One region of the Planococcus sp. FY231025 genome, then DNA from elsewhere that is predicted to be linked to it. Evidence: riboswitches for the same ligand, from Rfam matches in the RefSeq annotation. Region 1 holds a riboswitch; each other region holds the start of a gene.
The links. Region 1 has a riboswitch for S-adenosylmethionine ahead of ACTL32_RS10500 (5-methyltetrahydropteroyltriglutamate--homocysteine S-methyltransferase). Riboswitches for the same ligand answer to the same signal wherever they lie in the genome.

Region 1 (5,328 bases):
GTTCGTTCATTTTTTCGATGTTCGTATCTTGTGTAGATCGCTTGTCCTGGCTCATAAAATACCCCTCTCTTAGATGTTTTTATTTGTATTCCCGGAAGAAATAGAGATAAACGTTGGCAAGGAATAGAGAATGCCGCTGTGCGGATAACCATTCCTTATTGATCCGCATTAGCGGCTGATCCAAGTAGAAAAGATTAGCACTCCAAGGAGCGGGATATACTAAAAGAAAAGGGAAAGGGTGATTGGATGAAAGCAAGATTAGATTGGGATGGCGGAATGGCTTTTAACGGAGCGACGGAATCGGGGCACCGGATAGTTTTGGATGCCAACGAGGAAAGCGGCGGGGCTAATAGTGGGCCGCGTCCGACCGAGCTCCTACTGCACGCTGCGGCCGTATGCACGGGAATGGACATTGTGATGATCCTGAGCAAGATGCGCTTGGACGTGGAGGAATTTTTCATTGATATCGAAGGAAGGCGCGCGACGGAGCATCCGAAACGGTTCACGGACATCTTCATCACTTATCATCTGAAAGGGGATCTTCCGGCAGATAAAGTTGTCAGGGCGATTAAACTGTCCAGGGATACTTATTGTTCGGTCACGCATTCCTTGAATTCCACATTGACCTACCATTATGTGTTGAATGATGCGCCGGTCGAAACAGTGGAACCGTGAAAAGCGCCTGAATCTGACACCAACCTAGTTATATGAAATTATTGCATGAAGAATCAGCCGAACCCAGAGATGGAAGGGATTCTTCATGCATTTTTAAGTCTTTGCAAGAAGGCTCTTAAATGTGCCGCACACGGAGAGTATTTGGCAGGTTTCCTCACCGCTGAAGTTTCAAAAATACTTGGGAACAGAAATGGAATCTGTCCAAATCGGTTGTCTTTGAAGCTTGATTGGAGCGCTCTTTTATTACTCTCTACTCCTTAATTCTTCTTGCAGATAATCTACAAAATCCAGCCAAGCCGCTTCCTCTGTAATCAGGCCAGAATTTCTGCACTCATATATTTCACGGACATATTTTCTTAGATCAAAATCTTCGATATGGTTGATATTCTCTTTGATTGTTTCAATTACAAGTATAGATGCATCTGAACTTTTGCCCAGTGCATATCTAAAAGCGAAAAACATAATATCATTAATTACTGTTAGTTTCTGTTGCATTTTTCTTCCTCCTTAGGCTTATTTTCGTTTCTTAACTGTAGCTTCCGCAACACTGGCTGTTTTTTTCATAGCGTTGTCCCTTTTTAATTAGGTTCTGATTTCTGTTTACCCGAAAGCATATGGATTTAAATCAATTCCGTTTCAGGCGTTAATCAACTATTAATCAAAAGAAATAGATATTCTTTTCTAACAAGCTGCTTAAAAGATATGTCATGAAAAAGCGGTTTTTGCAGTACATAAATAACCAGTAAGGGCAGCGGCCATTGCTAGCGTCGTTCCCTTACTGGTTTTTGATATGCCTTTTTTCAATTTATCTGCCGAAAATCTCTTCCGATACCTCAACAATATAGCGCAATTTATCCCATTGCTGCTGTTCTGTGAGTTTATTGCCATGGTGTGTTGACGCAAAACCGCATTGTGGGCTGATGCAGAGCTGTTCGATTGGCACATATTGAGCAGCTTCTGCAACGCGCGCTTTGATGGATTCTTTGTCTTCAAGCTCACCGTTCTTTGAAGTGAAGACGCCGAGCACAACTTTTGGACCACCAGCTGGAATGTGTTTGAGCGGCTGGAAGCTGCCGGAACGTTCGTCGTCGTATTCCAGGAAGAAGCCATCGACTTTTTCTTTGGCGAAAAGCGTCGGGGCGATCAGCGCGTAACTGCCTTCAAATGCCCAATCGGACTGGTAATTTCCGCGGCACAAGTGGGTCGTTACCGCAAGATCTTCCGGCTTGTCTTCAAGAACGGCGTTTGTGACACGCAGTGCCAGGTCAATCAAGTATTTGCGGTCATACTGCCCGTCGTTGAACGGGATATCGGGTGATGAGAGGCCGGCAATATAGACATCGTCGATTTGGATATAGCGCGCTCCTGCATCGTAGAAGGTTTTGAAGGCATCGCGGTAAGCCTGGATGACGTCTTTTGCATAATCTTCAAGATCCGGATAAATGCTTTCGTCGCGGATGCCCTGATTGAAAAATTGGTTCGGGCTCGGAATCGTCAGCTTCGGAATGGCGCGGCCGCCGACAATTTCCTTGAATTCGATGAAATCCTGGACGAAGGGATGGTTTTTGTCAAAAGAGATTTTGCCGATATTGCGGACGTCATAGGCTTCCGTCTCGACGTTTTTGAATTGATAGCCTTTTTCCGGAGCGTATCCTTCAAAGCCGTTGATATGGGCCATGAAATCGGTATGCCAGAAAGTCCGGCGGAATTCACCGTCCGTGACGGCTTTCAGGCCGACTTCGATTTGCTTGTCGACAATGCGTTTGATTTCGGTTGTTTCCACTTCGCGCAGCTGCTCCGCCGTGATAATGCCTTCTTTGAAATCCTTTCTTGCCTGGTGGATGCTTTCCGGACGGAGCAAGCTTCCTACGTGATCTGCTTTAAAGGGTGCTTTTGCCACTGCTTTAGCTGTCTGGATGGTTGAGTTTGTCATGTGAAATTCCTGCTTTCTGTTTTTAGTTTTTGTCGAACAAGCTTTCATTTTCCAGGTTGCGGTACCGATCTTGCTTTTGAACGTGGCTCACTTAAGTGCCTGCTCTAAATCTTCCGTTTATAACTGGGTTACCCAACTGCATTAACTGGGTTTTCAGGCATTGCTTCAGCACGATCCTCATCCTTTCAAATAAAAAATGGAGCTTTCTTCAAAAAAGAAGAAAGCTCCATTGTATGGAAATGCATTCTTCTTATCTTCTAGGCTAGGGCGCCTACTGGAATTAGCACCGTTTCCTTTAGCAGGACGGTTGCTGAGACATCACAGGGCCAAGTCCCTCCGTCTCTCTTGATAAGAATCAAATTATTAAATTGTATGTGATGAGATGTTTTTAACCTTAGAACAGTTTCCAAACAAAAGCAAGGCAAAAGTGGGAATTGCGTGATAAATTTCAGCTGCGATAAAAAAGCCTTCCAGCATCAGGGGCGTTTTCTGATTGAAATAGGCCATAAACAATACATTCTAAAAGATTCCTGCCATACATTTAATTTAATCTTAAATTAGTCTTGGCAAGACTTGCCGTCGTATAGAAAAACACCGGCGGATCACCGTTTCTTTTATTCCGCTTCAACGGCGACTTCGATATGCCGGAAGCTCGCCACATCGAACAGCCCGCAATCGGTCAATTTCAGATGGGGGATGACCGGCAAAGATAAAAACGAAAGGGTCAAAAAGGCATTGAACTGAGTCGGCGCACCGATCTGCAGGAGGCTCTCATCGAGTGCCTTGAGCTGGTCGTAAACAGCAGCGAACGGCTCTTCGGACATCAATCCCGCAATGGCAAGAGGGAGGCTGGCCAGCACTTTGTCCCCTTGGACAACCACCAGTCCGCCTTGCAGTTCGTGAACGGCCTCGACGGCTGCTTTGATGTCTCGGTCGTTCGTCCCGACCGCAATAATGTTGTGCGAGTCATGCGCCACGGTTGTCGCAATGGCCCCGTTTTGGAGGCCGAGCCCTTTGACGATGCCGAGGCCGATGTTGCCGGTCGCCCGGTGGCGCTCAACGACGGCGATCTTCAATAAATCCTGGGAGGGATCCGATGTGAAGGAGCCGTCGGCGACAGGCACTTCTCCGATCAGGTGATCCGTGATGAGGTTGTTCGGATTGATGCCAATGATATGGGCGGTGGAGCTTTGCCCCATCGGTATACGGAAACTGTCTCCGGACAGCTCGGCAATGTGCACGGTATCCTGAACCGATTCCGTCGCACTCTTCTCTGAAACCGGTCCTACATAACGCCCGTTCTGCGCCACAAGCACGCCCGCTCGATAAACTTCCGCAATATCCAACTCCTCCAAGTTATCGAGAAGCAGGAAATCCGCATCATATCCCGGCGCGATGGCCCCTTTTTGGCGCAGCCCGAAGCACTGCGCCGCATTGAAGCTGGCCATGGAAATGGCGGTGATCGGCTGGATGCCCTGTTTGATAGCAGTCCGGACATTGTAATCGACGCTGCCTTCTTCAATCAGGTCGTCCAGGTGCTTGTCGTCCGTACAGAACAGGCAGCGCTGGGCATTTTGTTCTGTCACCCCTTCGAGCAGGGCATGGAGGTTTTTCGCAACCGATCCCTCGCGCAGCATGACGTAGAGCCCGCGCTCCAGTCGCGCAACCATCTCTTCTTTTGATACGCATTCATGATCGGTCATGATGCCGGCGGTGCCATAGACATTGATGTCATTTTCCGTAAGCCCGGCTGCATGCCCGTCAATCTGTTGGTTCAGCAAGAGCTTATCGAGCATCGCGTCATCTCCGCGCAGAACGGCCGGGAAATCCATCACTTCAGCAAGTCCAAGCACCCGGTCGCGGTAAAGGAAAGGCGCCAGGTCTTCAGCGGACAGCTCGGCTCCGGCATTCTCAAATGGCGTGGCCGGTACACAGGAAGGCAGCATCAGTTTGATGTCGAGCAGAGCCGGTTCTGAATCCGTCAGCATGAATTCCAGTCCATCCGTCCCGCTGACATTGGCGATTTCATGAGGATCAGTGATGACAGTCGTGACGCCGTGCGGCAGGACGACCTGTGAAAACTGCTGCGGCGTCACCATGGACGACTCGATGTGGACATGGGCATCGATCAACCCTGGCGCAATGAATTTGCCCGTGGCATCTATTTCCTCGATGCCCTCATATTCGCCAATCCCGACAATCATGCCGTCGCTGATTGCCACATCGCCCGAAGTCAGGCTCTTTGTGAAGACGTTGACGATGGAGGCATTGCGAATGACCAGGTCCGCTTTCTTTTGCTTGTTGGCGGCATCGATTCGGTTTTTCAATTGAACTTTCTTCACGGTTGTCCAGTCTCCTTTAGTTGTTTCGATTCGGTCGAATAAAAATGTATGTCTACCTGTTCTCAGATAGCAAGCAAGCTTTGACTCATTCTACATGAATTGGCGGATAAGCTCTAGCGGAAAAAGAGGAGAATGAATCTAGAATCCACAAGAGCTTTTCATCAATTAACCAACTCAGCTGGCCTCGAGGGGCTTGTTCCACAATAAAAATCTCACAGCACCGGCGCGCCTTAGGACTGGGCGGAGCAATAAGACGAGTGGGCTTCTCGGCTTGTTGTGGGAGCCTTGTCCAAAGCGTCGCTGCGGCATATAAGAGTTGCTTCTTCGTTTCTTAACTATGTGAATAGGGACCAAATAAATAATTCCCCGATAATATTC
Region 2 (5,328 bases), on a different contig from region 1:
GCAGGGGTGACAGATACCGTGCTGACGTATAAAGAGCGGCCGGATATGCGGCGGATGATGAAGCGCCTGTATGACGGCACGCCGAATACGGCACTTTCCGCATACGAGGAGCGGAACCCCTTGCTGCGGCTTAATGAAACGGATGCGCCGTTTCTGATCATCCATGGCTTGAAGGACGAGAATGTCTCACCAGGGCAAGCCTATCTGCTTGAAGAGGCTTTGAAGATGAACGGACAGCCACACGAGACCTGGTATTTTCCGGAGTATACGCATTTCTTCCCGCCTGCGGCAAACCGCAAGACAGCGCGCGCATTGGCGGAGTGGATGAGAAGGCAGGAAAGACATTGACCGAAGCTTGCGAGGTCAAGTCTTTGCGACGAAGCTAGCGAAGCGATGCAGGAGCATGGTTTATCAGTGATAAAAAGATGGAAAAGGATTGATAAAATCTTAAAGAATCGAGCAACGACAGCGATTTGTCTGAGTTGGCACCAATAAAAAAAGCTATCCCGGAGGATAGCTTTTTTGGTATTATTTCTGGACCGGTCCGCCTTGGACACTGATGTCAGTGGAGACAGTACCGAATTTCTTGAAGTTTTCCTGGAATTTCTCTGCAAGCTCTTTCGCTTTTTGGTCGTATGCTGCTTTGTCAGCCCATGCATTGCGCGGGTTCAAGACTTCAGTCGGCACACCAGGTACTTCTTTCGGCATTTGAAGGCCGAAGACAGCTTCCTGTTCAGTTTCGATGTTGTGGAGTTCGCCTTTGATCGCTGCACGAACCATTGTGCGCGTGTAAGACAGCTTCATGCGGCTTCCGACGCCGTACTCGCCGCCCGTCCAGCCTGTGTTGACAAGGAAGACATCCGCGCCGTGCTCATCGATTTTGTCTCCCAGCATTTCAGCATAAACTGTAGCATGTAATGGAAGGAAAGGCGATCCGAAGCATGTCGAGAAAGTCGCTTCAGGTGAAGTGACGCCGCGCTCAGTTCCGGCAAGCTTTGAAGTGTAGCCGCTCAGGAAGTGGTACATTGCCTGTTCTTTTGTCAATTTGCTGATTGGAGGCAATACGCCGAATGCATCAGCTGTCAGGAAGACGATCGTTTTCGGATGTCCTGCAACAGAAGGGTAGACGATATTCTTGATTGCATGGATCGGGTAAGCTGCACGCGTGTTTTCTGTCAATGAACCATCTGCATAATCCGGCATGCGCGTTTCTTCATTCACTACCACGTTTTCAAGTACAGCGCCGAATGTGATGGCATCATAGATTTGCGGTTCGTTTTCGCGCGTCAGGTTGATGGTTTTTGCATAGCAGCCGCCTTCGATATTGAAGACGCCGTTATCCGACCAGCCGTGCTCATCGTCGCCGATCAGCTTGCGGTCTTCATCTGCGGAAAGAGTCGTTTTCCCTGTTCCGGACAAGCCGAAGAACAATGCGACATCGCCTTCTTCGCCAACGTTTGCTGAACAGTGCATAGGAAGGATGCCTTGTTCAGGAAGCAGGTAGTTCATGATCGAGAAGATGGATTTTTTCATTTCGCCAGCATACTCTGTTCCGCCAATCAAAATGATCTTTTTCTCCATCGAAACGATGATGAAAGTTTCTGAGTCAGTACCGTCCACAGTAGGGTCTGCATGGAACGTCGGAGCGTATACGACCGTGAATTGCGATTCGTGGCTCGCCAATTCCTCTTTGGTCGGACGAATGAACAACTGGTGGGCGAAAAGGTTATGCCAAGCGTATTCGTTGATCGTCTGGATGCCCAAACGGGATTCAGGGTCAGCCCCTGCATAGCCTTTGAATACGTATAGTTCATCTTTTTGCTTCATATGGTCGATCACTTTAGCGTAAAGGTTTTCGAAGACTTCAGAAGAAATCGGGCGGTTTACTGAACCCCAGTCGATTTTGTCTTTAGAAATCGGCTCTTCTACTATATACTTATCTTTAGGCGAACGGCCGGTGTATTTCCCGGTCTCGGCTTTCACCGCTCCGTCTTTAGTCAATACAGCTTCTCCGCGGGATGTTGCCGCCTCGATTAATTGTGGGACGGATAATTGGACACGGACGTTTTGGCCATTTAAAAGATCCTTTAAGTTGTTTGCGAAGTTCACTGGATTCATTTATATGTACCTTCCTTTTCGGTTATTCCCATAAAGATGGGGAGGTTGTATATTTCGTAAATTAGTATAACACATTATGGTCATTAGTCTATACTAATACCCTGTTGACACGAAAAAGTAACATATTTTCCCCATGTTGGGTGCGAACAGGTTCAATTAATAGAAGAACCTGTTTTTATTCGATTAAAATCGTTGACATCACTTTGCACTTTCCGTAAGATGGAACATTGAACGGATACTCTTATTCCGAGCTGGTGGAGGGGACAGGCCCTATGAAACCCGGCAACCTGCTGCTGCATGCAGAGAAGGTGCCAAACCTGAAGCAAGGTCTCAACCTTGGACGATAAGAGTGAAAGGTGCTTATGATGATTTCTCCTTTCCACATGCAGATGCTGGATGGGATTTTTTTATGAAATTGCCCTTAATCCTCGTGTACAAAGGCCACAACGGCTTGAAGTTCAATCCTCACGGAACGGACTTGACATGGGAAACGAGTACCGTATCAATTTCGAGAGCAATCTCGCAGGATATAAGGAGGAAACACATTTTGAAAAACCGTCGATTATTCACATCAGAATCAGTAACAGAAGGACATCCGGATAAAATCTGTGACCAAATCTCAGATGCCATTTTGGATGCCATCCTAACAGAAGATCCAAATGCACGTGTAGCGTGCGAAACAACTGTAACGACAGGCCTTGTCCTAGTGGCAGGCGAAATCACGACTACTACTTATGTAGATATCCCGAAAGTCGTGCGTGAAACAGTCCGTGAAATCGGCTATACACGCGCTAAATACGGCTTCGACTCTGAAACAAGTGCAGTCCTGACAGCAATCGACGAGCAATCGCCGGATATCGCTGCAGGTGTCAACGTAGCGCTTGAATCGCGTGAAGGGCAAATGACTGATAAAGAATTGGACGATATCGGAGCAGGGGACCAAGGCTTGATGTTCGGTTTCGCTACAAACGAAACCGAAGAATTGATGCCGCTTCCGATTTCATTGGCACATAAATTGGCTCGCCGCTTGGCTGAAGTGCGCAAAGAAGAAATCCTTCCATACTTGCGCCCCGACGGCAAAACACAAGTGACGATCGAGTACGATGAGAACAACAAGCCGCTTCGTGTGGATACGATTGTCATCTCGACTCAGCACCATCCGGAAGTGACGCTTGAGCAGATCCAGCGCAACATCAAGGAATTTGTCATCAATGAAGTGGTTCCTGCTGAATTGATGGACGAAGAAACAAAATACTTCATCAACCCGACTGGCCGTTTTGTTATCGGCGGACCACAAGGAGATGCGGGACTTACAGGACGCAAGATCATCGTTGATACGTACGGCGGATATGCACGCCACGGCGGCGGGGCATTCTCCGGCAAGGACGCAACGAAAGTTGACCGTTCAGCAGCTTATGCTGCCCGCTACGTAGCGAAGAACATCGTGGCAGCAGGACTTGCTGACCGCTGTGAAGTGCAATTGGCTTACGCAATCGGCGTAGCTCACCCGGTATCATTGGCGTTTGATACGTTCGGAACCGGAAAAGTCAGCGAAGAGGAATTGATCGATCTTGTCCGTGCGAACTTTGATTTGCGCCCGGCCGGCATCATCAAGATGCTTGATCTTCGCCGCCCGATCTACAAACAGACAGCAGCTTACGGCCACTTCGGCCGCACGGATGTCGACCTTCCTTGGGAGCGCACTGACAAAGTGGAAGCTCTTAGAGAACAGTCAGGCATCTTCAAGAACCAAGCTTAATAACAAGAAAAGACGGCCAGCGGAATGCTGGCCGTCTTTTTTAAATTGTTGAAAAAGAAATTAAATACTTGTCTCTTAATCGATATTCCGCAAAACAGCTTCGCTTGCCGCGGGCGAGCGCCAAGCCTCCTCAGTCGCTTACGCGACTTGCGGGGTCTCGGCTATCTCGCTGTCCCGCAGGCGTCTCCGCTGTTTTGCTTTATATCTCAGATAGCTCTACTAAAACGGAAAAAGCGACAAGTTTTTTAAGAGTGAAACCAGCGCCGGCGCGTCCACGGGCTAGGCAATAAAATGGCCCAAAAGCAGTTTGGGCCATTTTATTTGCGACGAAGCTAGCGCAGCGGTGCAGGAGCAGAAGGGTTTTGCTATGAGACGGGTGTCCTTCGCGGCTCATGGCGAAAGCCATGCCCTAAGCGGCCGAAGCGAGGTCTGAAGTTTATTTCGTTTATTAACTTATCTAAAGAGGGTTTCTCAACAATCTGAAAGACGGCCAGCGAAATGCTGGCCGTCTTTTTTATGTTTCCTGCGGTGATTTGATGCTCGACACACGGTGCGCGATGGCTTCGATCAACGGTGCCGGCAGCGGGAAGTTCATGGCGGCCGGATCACTTTGGACAGCGGCAATGGTCATTTCAAGCGAATCTTCCGGAATGTCATAGGAAGCGAAATCGTCCGGCAGCCCGACATCCGCTTGGAGGTCACGGATTTTTGCGACAACGTCCATCAGCAGAGTCTGCGGCGTCTTATCACGTGTATCCAGGTTCAACGCTTGAGCAAGCGCTTCGATCTTCGGCAGATACAGGTCCTGGACCAATTCGAGGACGTGCGGCAGGAACACGGCATTGGCAAGGCCGTGCGGTATGCGGAACAGCGCCCCGTAGGCATGGGCCAGGTTGTGGACAGGGATGGCGTTCAAGGCGAAACTGAACGCCGTGATGCCCATCGTGCTGGCCTGCAGCATTTCCATGCGTGCTTTTACGTTTTGGCCGTTGTGCACGGCTTCGGAAATGTTCTTTTCGAACATCCGGATCGTCTGCAGCGCGAATGCATCCGTGAAACCGGTGGCTGTAGGCGAGGCCAGTGCTTCGATGGCATGCGTCAGCGCATCGAATCCGGTGAAAGCCGTAATGAACGGAGGCAGCCCGGTCGTCAAATCAGGATCGAGAACGGCTATGTTCGCCGCAATGAACGGATGGATGATGTTCGTTTTGACGTGCTTTTCTTCATTATAGATGACGGCGATCGGCGACACTTCCGAACCGGTTCCGGCAGTGGTCGGCACCGCGATATGCGGGATCGGAATGAATTGCGCTTCCGGCCAGCTGTAGTAAGCGAGCCCGCCGGGTATGGCCTGTTTAATATCCGCCAAACCGTGGTGAAGGGCAAACTTGACGCCTTTAACCGTGTCGAGCACGCTTCCTCCGCCAAGTGCGAGGAGGGAATCGGCCGCC
Region 3 (5,328 bases), on a different contig from region 1:
CGCGTCGATGAACCGTGACGCCATCATCTTCGCCATGGCGAACCCGAATCCAGAAATCCTGCCGCATCTGGCGAAAAATGCAGGAGCACGGATTGTCGGAACCGGGCGTTCAGATTTCCCCAACCAGGTGAACAACGTACTGGCTTTTCCAGGCATCTTCCGCGGAGCACTTGATGTGCGGGCTTCCGAAATCAATGACGCCATGAAAATCGCGGCAGTCGAAGCGATTGCCGGCCTGATTGAAGTTAGCGAACTTCATGACGATTACGTCATTCCGGCCCCATTTGACCAACGGGTTGCATCGGCTGTGGCTGCAGCGGTGGCAAAAGCGGCAATTGAAACAGAAGTGGCGCGTCATCCGTCCGCGCTAAAAGAAGCGGTGGACCTAAACGTCCCAATCGGAGCAACTGACAGACGCAGCTAATATATATAATAGAAGAAAGCCGTCAGTGTTAACGCACTGGACGGCTTTTTTTTGTGTAAATTGGGAATCGCCGATAAATCCCTAGAATCGCCGATAAATCCCCAGAATCGCCGATAAAACCCCAGAATCGCCGATAAATCCCCAGAATCGCCGATAAATCCCCAGGATCGCCGATAACCTTCAAGAATCGCCGAAAAACTAAAAAAATGAAAGCCGGATGCACAGAACAGGCATCCGGCTCTCAAGGGTTTATTTCACCAATTCGGCAGGGTGGGCACGCCGTACTTTCTGCAATGCCTGCTCCAGGTCTTCAAGCAGATCGTCCGCGTGTTCAAGCCCGACGGATAGGCGCAGAACGCCGTCCGTAATGCCGCGTTTTTCGCGCTCCTCTTTCGGCATGGAGGCGTGGGACATTGTGGCAGGATAGGAAAGGATCGTTTCAACAGCACCGAGGCTGACGGCGAAAATCGGAATCTGCAGACTTTCCACAAAGGTCTTGGCAGCGGCTTTGTCCGCAAGGCGGAAGGAAAGCACGGCACCGGCACCGGTTGCTTGGCGTTCGTGGATCGGATTCCCGGGATGGAAACGGAAGCCGGGATAATAAACTTCCTCGATAGCTGGATGGGTATGCAGGTAATCGGCGATGATGCGGGCGGAAGCCGATGACTGTTTCAGCCTTGAGCCCAGAGTTTTGATGCCTTGGATCAATGTATAGGAATCCTGTGCGCCTAGCACCGATCCGAACGTATTTTGGATAAATCCGAGGCGGCTGCCGAGTTCCGGATCTTTGGTGACAGCAAGCCCGGCAATGATATCGCTGTGCCCGGACAGGAATTTCGTTGCACTGTGGAGCACAAGGTCTGCGCCCAGATCCAAAGGGTTCTGATAAAGCGGCGTCATGAACGTGTTGTCGACGAACGTCAGACAATCATTCGCTTTGGCCAGTTTTGCGGCAATTTCAATATCGGTGATTTTCATCACCGGGTTAGATGGCGTTTCGATATAGACCACTTTGCTGTTCTCCTGGAAAGCGGCGGCCATTTCACTCAAGTCGGTCATGTCGACAAACGAATAGCTGATTCCGAACCGCGGCAGCACCTCGGTGACAAAGCGGAAAGTCCCGCCGTAGACATCTTCAGAAACGAGGACGTGGTCCCCGGCAGACAATAGCATGAATGCCGAAGAGATGGCGGCCATGCCGGAAGCGAACGCAAAACCGCGTGTGCCGTTCTCCAGTTTGGCAATGGTTTCTTCAAGCTTTTGGCGTGTCGGGTTGCCGGAGCGGCTGTAATCGAACAGACCGAACTCTTCAAAATCCGCTTGGTGGTATGTCGATGATAAGAAAATCGGGACATTCACTGCGCCTGTTTTCTCATCGGTGCCCGCTGCGTGGATCAATTGGGTTTCCAGACGGTTTGTCGTCATAGGCGTACGCCCTCCTTGTCGAATGTTTTCAATGCTTCGGCGAGGTCCGCCGCCAGGTCTTCAGCTTCTTCGATGCCTACTGAGAACCGGAGCAGCCTGTCGCAGATGCCGCGGCTTGTCCGCTCTTCATAAGGGATTTCAGCGTGTGTCTGGGTAGCCGGGTAGGTGATGAAACTTTCAACGCCGCCCAGGCTTTCGGCGAACGTGATCAATTCCAGGCTTTCGAGGAACGAGGCGACCCATTCCGCTTGATTCAGCCGGAATGACAGCATGCCTCCTTTCCCGGGATATAGAACGTCCGATACGGCCGGATGGGATTGCAGGAATTCCGCCATTTCCTTGGCGTTCTTTTCGTGTTGTTTCATGCGGAGCGGCAATGTCTTCAACCCGCGGATCAACAGCCATGAATCAAACGGCGACAGCACTGCGCCTGCCGAATTGTGAAGGACGGCTAACCGTTCGCACAGCGCATCTCCTTTCGCGGCAACCAGTCCGGCGAGTACATCGTTATGGCCGCCGATATATTTCGTGGCGCTGTGCACAACAATATCTGCACCGAGTGAAATCGGCTGTTGAAGATAAGGCGTTAGGAATGTGTTGTCGGCAATCAGCAGCAAATTGTATTTTTTAGCCAAAGCGGCATAGCGCTCCAGGTCGATTTCCTGCATCAAGGGATTGGTCGGCGTTTCGATGAAGAAGGCGCGGGTGTTTTCATTGATCAATGCTTCCGTCTTTTCGCCATCGTTGAAGTCCGAATAGTGCGTGTGGATGCCGAAGACATCTGAGTAATGGTTCAACAGGCGGTAGGTGCCGCCGTAAATGTCCTCAGGCACCACCAGTTCATCTCCCGGGCGGAACAGGGACAGCACCAATTGGATGGCAGCCATGCCGGAACTGCAGGCATACCCGGCATCTGCGCCTTCCAGCGCCGCAAAGCCTTCTTCGAGAACCGTACGCGTCGGGTTTTTCGTGCGGGTATAGTCGTAGCCGGTGGATTTACCGAGGCCTTCATGTTCGTATGCAGTCGATAAGTAAATCGGAGTGCTGACTGCGCCGGTTTTTTCATCGCTGCGGGTGCCTAATTGAACCAATCGGGTTTCTAAACTTCTCTTTGCCATTTCGCTCATCCTTTCAAAAAAAAAACAGGGGCTTTCTTCAGAAAAAGAAGAAAGCCCCTGTATAGGAACACGTTCTTCTCATCTTCTAGGCATGCGCCTATTGGAATTAGCACCTTGGCCTTTGCAGGCTGGTTGCTGAGACTTCACAGGGCCAAATCCCTCCGTCTCTCTAGATAAGAAATAAAATATGCAATTGAATTTATATAATACAGATTACTTTAATCCAATTGGATGGAAAAGACAAGGGGGAAACCGGATTTTTATTAATTTTCACTCAATAAGGGCGTTTGCTGGCGGCAGGAGGATTCCTTACGCGTTCAAGCGGGTATAGGATAAACCGGTGCCCCTGCCGGCGGATTTTCGCTGATGAGGGTTGCCGGCTTTAAAAAAGACAAGCGCTCCTTCTGTATCCAAGTAGTATTGAAATCTTACGGCGCAAAGGACAACGCTTTTAATTCGAAAATCGAAAGGTTATAATAAACACTAGAATTTAGCGAAAAGGGGCTTTTTGATGTATATTGTAACTTCCACTGTAACGGTGCCGGAAGAAAAGACGGACGACTTGATCGCCATCTATAAAAACCGCTCGCGGCGTGTCGACAAAGCGGATGGTTTCCATTCATTCCGTTTGATCCAAAATACCAAAAAGCCGAATGAGCTGACGGTACACCTGGAATGGCATTCAAAAGAAGCCTATATGAAATGGGTCAAGAGCAATGAGTTCAAGGAAATCCATGAACTGGAAAAGCATTACCCGGACCAGCAGCTTGCAGGCATTGTACCGAAAGTGCGGCAGTACGAGGTGGTTGCTGAATGAACACAGAAACCAAAGGCCGCATTGCTTCGGCAACGGCGACCAGCATTTATGAAGCTTATCCCTCGTTATGGGACCGGTTCGGGGAACGCGGATTCCTGCGTACGGAGGAAGACAACCGGCATCACTTGGACCATTTGGAGACGGCGTATGAGCTGCAGGACTCTAAAATCTTTCTCGATTACAGCGTTTGGCTGGAAGGCGTGTTGAACAGCCGCAATGTCGAGACCGGATTGATCATCGATAATTTTGAACGCCTGATGGATATACTGCCCGGAAAGGCAGAAAAGGCAGAAGAGGAATTCATGCTTTCGTGCCTGAAGCAAGCGAATAAAATGTTGTCGGAAAGATGACTTGAAGGAGGTTGAAGAATGATTCAACCGATACAACTCGCGGAATTGTTCCTGGATGGAAATGATGCGGAAGCCCTTGTGCAAGTTCGCAGATTTCTGGAGGAGTATACGCAGCACGAACTTTTTGCGCGATTGCTGACGCCGGCAATGTACCATATCGGCGAATTGTGGGAAAACAATGAGATCGGGGTAGCGGATGAACACTTGGCCACTGCCGTCTGTGATTTTGTTGTTTCCGCTGTCGAAAACCGGAAACAGCAGGGGGATGGCACGGAACGCAAAGTGATGGTCCTTGGCCCGGAAGGCGAAGACCATTACATCGGATTGAAAATGGTATCGAGCCGGTTCCGTGAGAACGGCTGGTCGGTGAAATACCTTGGCCCGAACTTGCCGCTTGACCATGCGTTGGATGCCGCAAAACGCTGGGAGCCCGATGCAATAGCGCTTTCAGCGGCGCTAGTCTACCGCCTGCCGTTGATCAAGACCTATATCAAAGAATTTCTGGAACTGGATCCGAAGCCGATTGTCTTTTTGGGAGGACGGGCAGTTTCAAAAGCGAATCCGGAGGCGCTCCGCAATGAAGGCGCGATCGTCTTGGAGGATCTTGAACAATTAGAGCGATGGCTGACGATGGGAGAGGAACTGCAAGATGGATACGGAATATCAGTTTGAAGGCTTGCCGCTCCCGGCATTCAAATTATCGAAGGAACTGAAAGTGTTGGGGATCTCTCAAGAAGCGGAAAAATTTTTCGGGCCAACGGCTTCATTCAAGGACTTGATTGATGAAGGCAGCTTGAAGAAAGTGGAGAAATTGCTGATGCCGGAAACAGGTCCGGTACGGTTTGAAATGAATGTGGTCTCTGCAAGCGGCGGTCTCCTATTGGCCGACCTTCATGGAAAATGGCAAAGCGACGAAAGCTGGACGGTTGTTGTTATCTCCAAAGAGGACAATATCGAGCGCATCTCGCAGCAATTGCGGCGCCTGCAGGAACGGCTGCGCGAGACCGACTATGATCTGTTTCAGGAAAAGGAGCTTTCCATGCAGCTGCTCCAGCGAGTCCGAATGCTTTCTGCACCGAGCATCCGTCTGGACCTCGACCAGATGCTCATCCCGCTTTTCGGCGACTTGACGGCAGTGAAAATGGAAGCGGTCGGCGACAATGTCCTGAAAAACATCCACGACTCGCACGTCGA

Region 2: linked by a shared signal. The riboswitch ahead of metK (methionine adenosyltransferase) and the one ahead of ACTL32_RS10500 (5-methyltetrahydropteroyltriglutamate--homocysteine S-methyltransferase) in region 1 are both predicted to bind S-adenosylmethionine.
Region 3: linked by a shared signal. The riboswitch ahead of ACTL32_RS02000 (methionine biosynthesis PLP-dependent protein) and the one ahead of ACTL32_RS10500 (5-methyltetrahydropteroyltriglutamate--homocysteine S-methyltransferase) in region 1 are both predicted to bind S-adenosylmethionine.

The regions. Positions count from the first base shown of each region.
Region 1 is NZ_JBQJJG010000007.1:132,081-137,408, forward strand. It holds gene ACTL32_RS10485 (hypothetical protein) at 1-55, opposite strand, end outside; gene ACTL32_RS10490 (OsmC family protein) at 247-675, shown strand; gene ACTL32_RS10495 (hypothetical protein) at 919-1,170, opposite strand; gene ACTL32_RS10500 (5-methyltetrahydropteroyltriglutamate--homocysteine S-methyltransferase) at 1,481-2,608, opposite strand; SAM riboswitch class I at 2,856-2,963, opposite strand; gene ade (adenine deaminase) at 3,223-4,950, opposite strand.
Region 2 is NZ_JBQJJG010000005.1:16,527-21,854, forward strand. It holds gene ACTL32_RS06490 (alpha/beta hydrolase family protein) at 1-348, shown strand, start outside; gene pckA (phosphoenolpyruvate carboxykinase (ATP)) at 529-2,118, opposite strand; SAM riboswitch class I at 2,357-2,468, shown strand; gene metK (methionine adenosyltransferase) at 2,663-3,877, shown strand; gene ACTL32_RS06505 (iron-containing alcohol dehydrogenase) at 4,392-5,328, opposite strand, start outside.
Region 3 is NZ_JBQJJG010000001.1:447,080-452,407, forward strand. It holds gene ACTL32_RS01990 (NAD(P)-dependent malic enzyme) at 1-424, shown strand, start outside; gene metC (cystathionine beta-lyase) at 674-1,849, opposite strand; gene ACTL32_RS02000 (methionine biosynthesis PLP-dependent protein) at 1,846-2,967, opposite strand; SAM riboswitch class I at 3,043-3,147, opposite strand; gene ACTL32_RS02005 (antibiotic biosynthesis monooxygenase family protein) at 3,479-3,784, shown strand; gene ACTL32_RS02010 (hypothetical protein) at 3,781-4,134, shown strand; gene ACTL32_RS02015 (cobalamin B12-binding domain-containing protein) at 4,153-4,806, shown strand; gene ACTL32_RS02020 (STAS domain-containing protein) at 4,784-5,328, shown strand, end outside.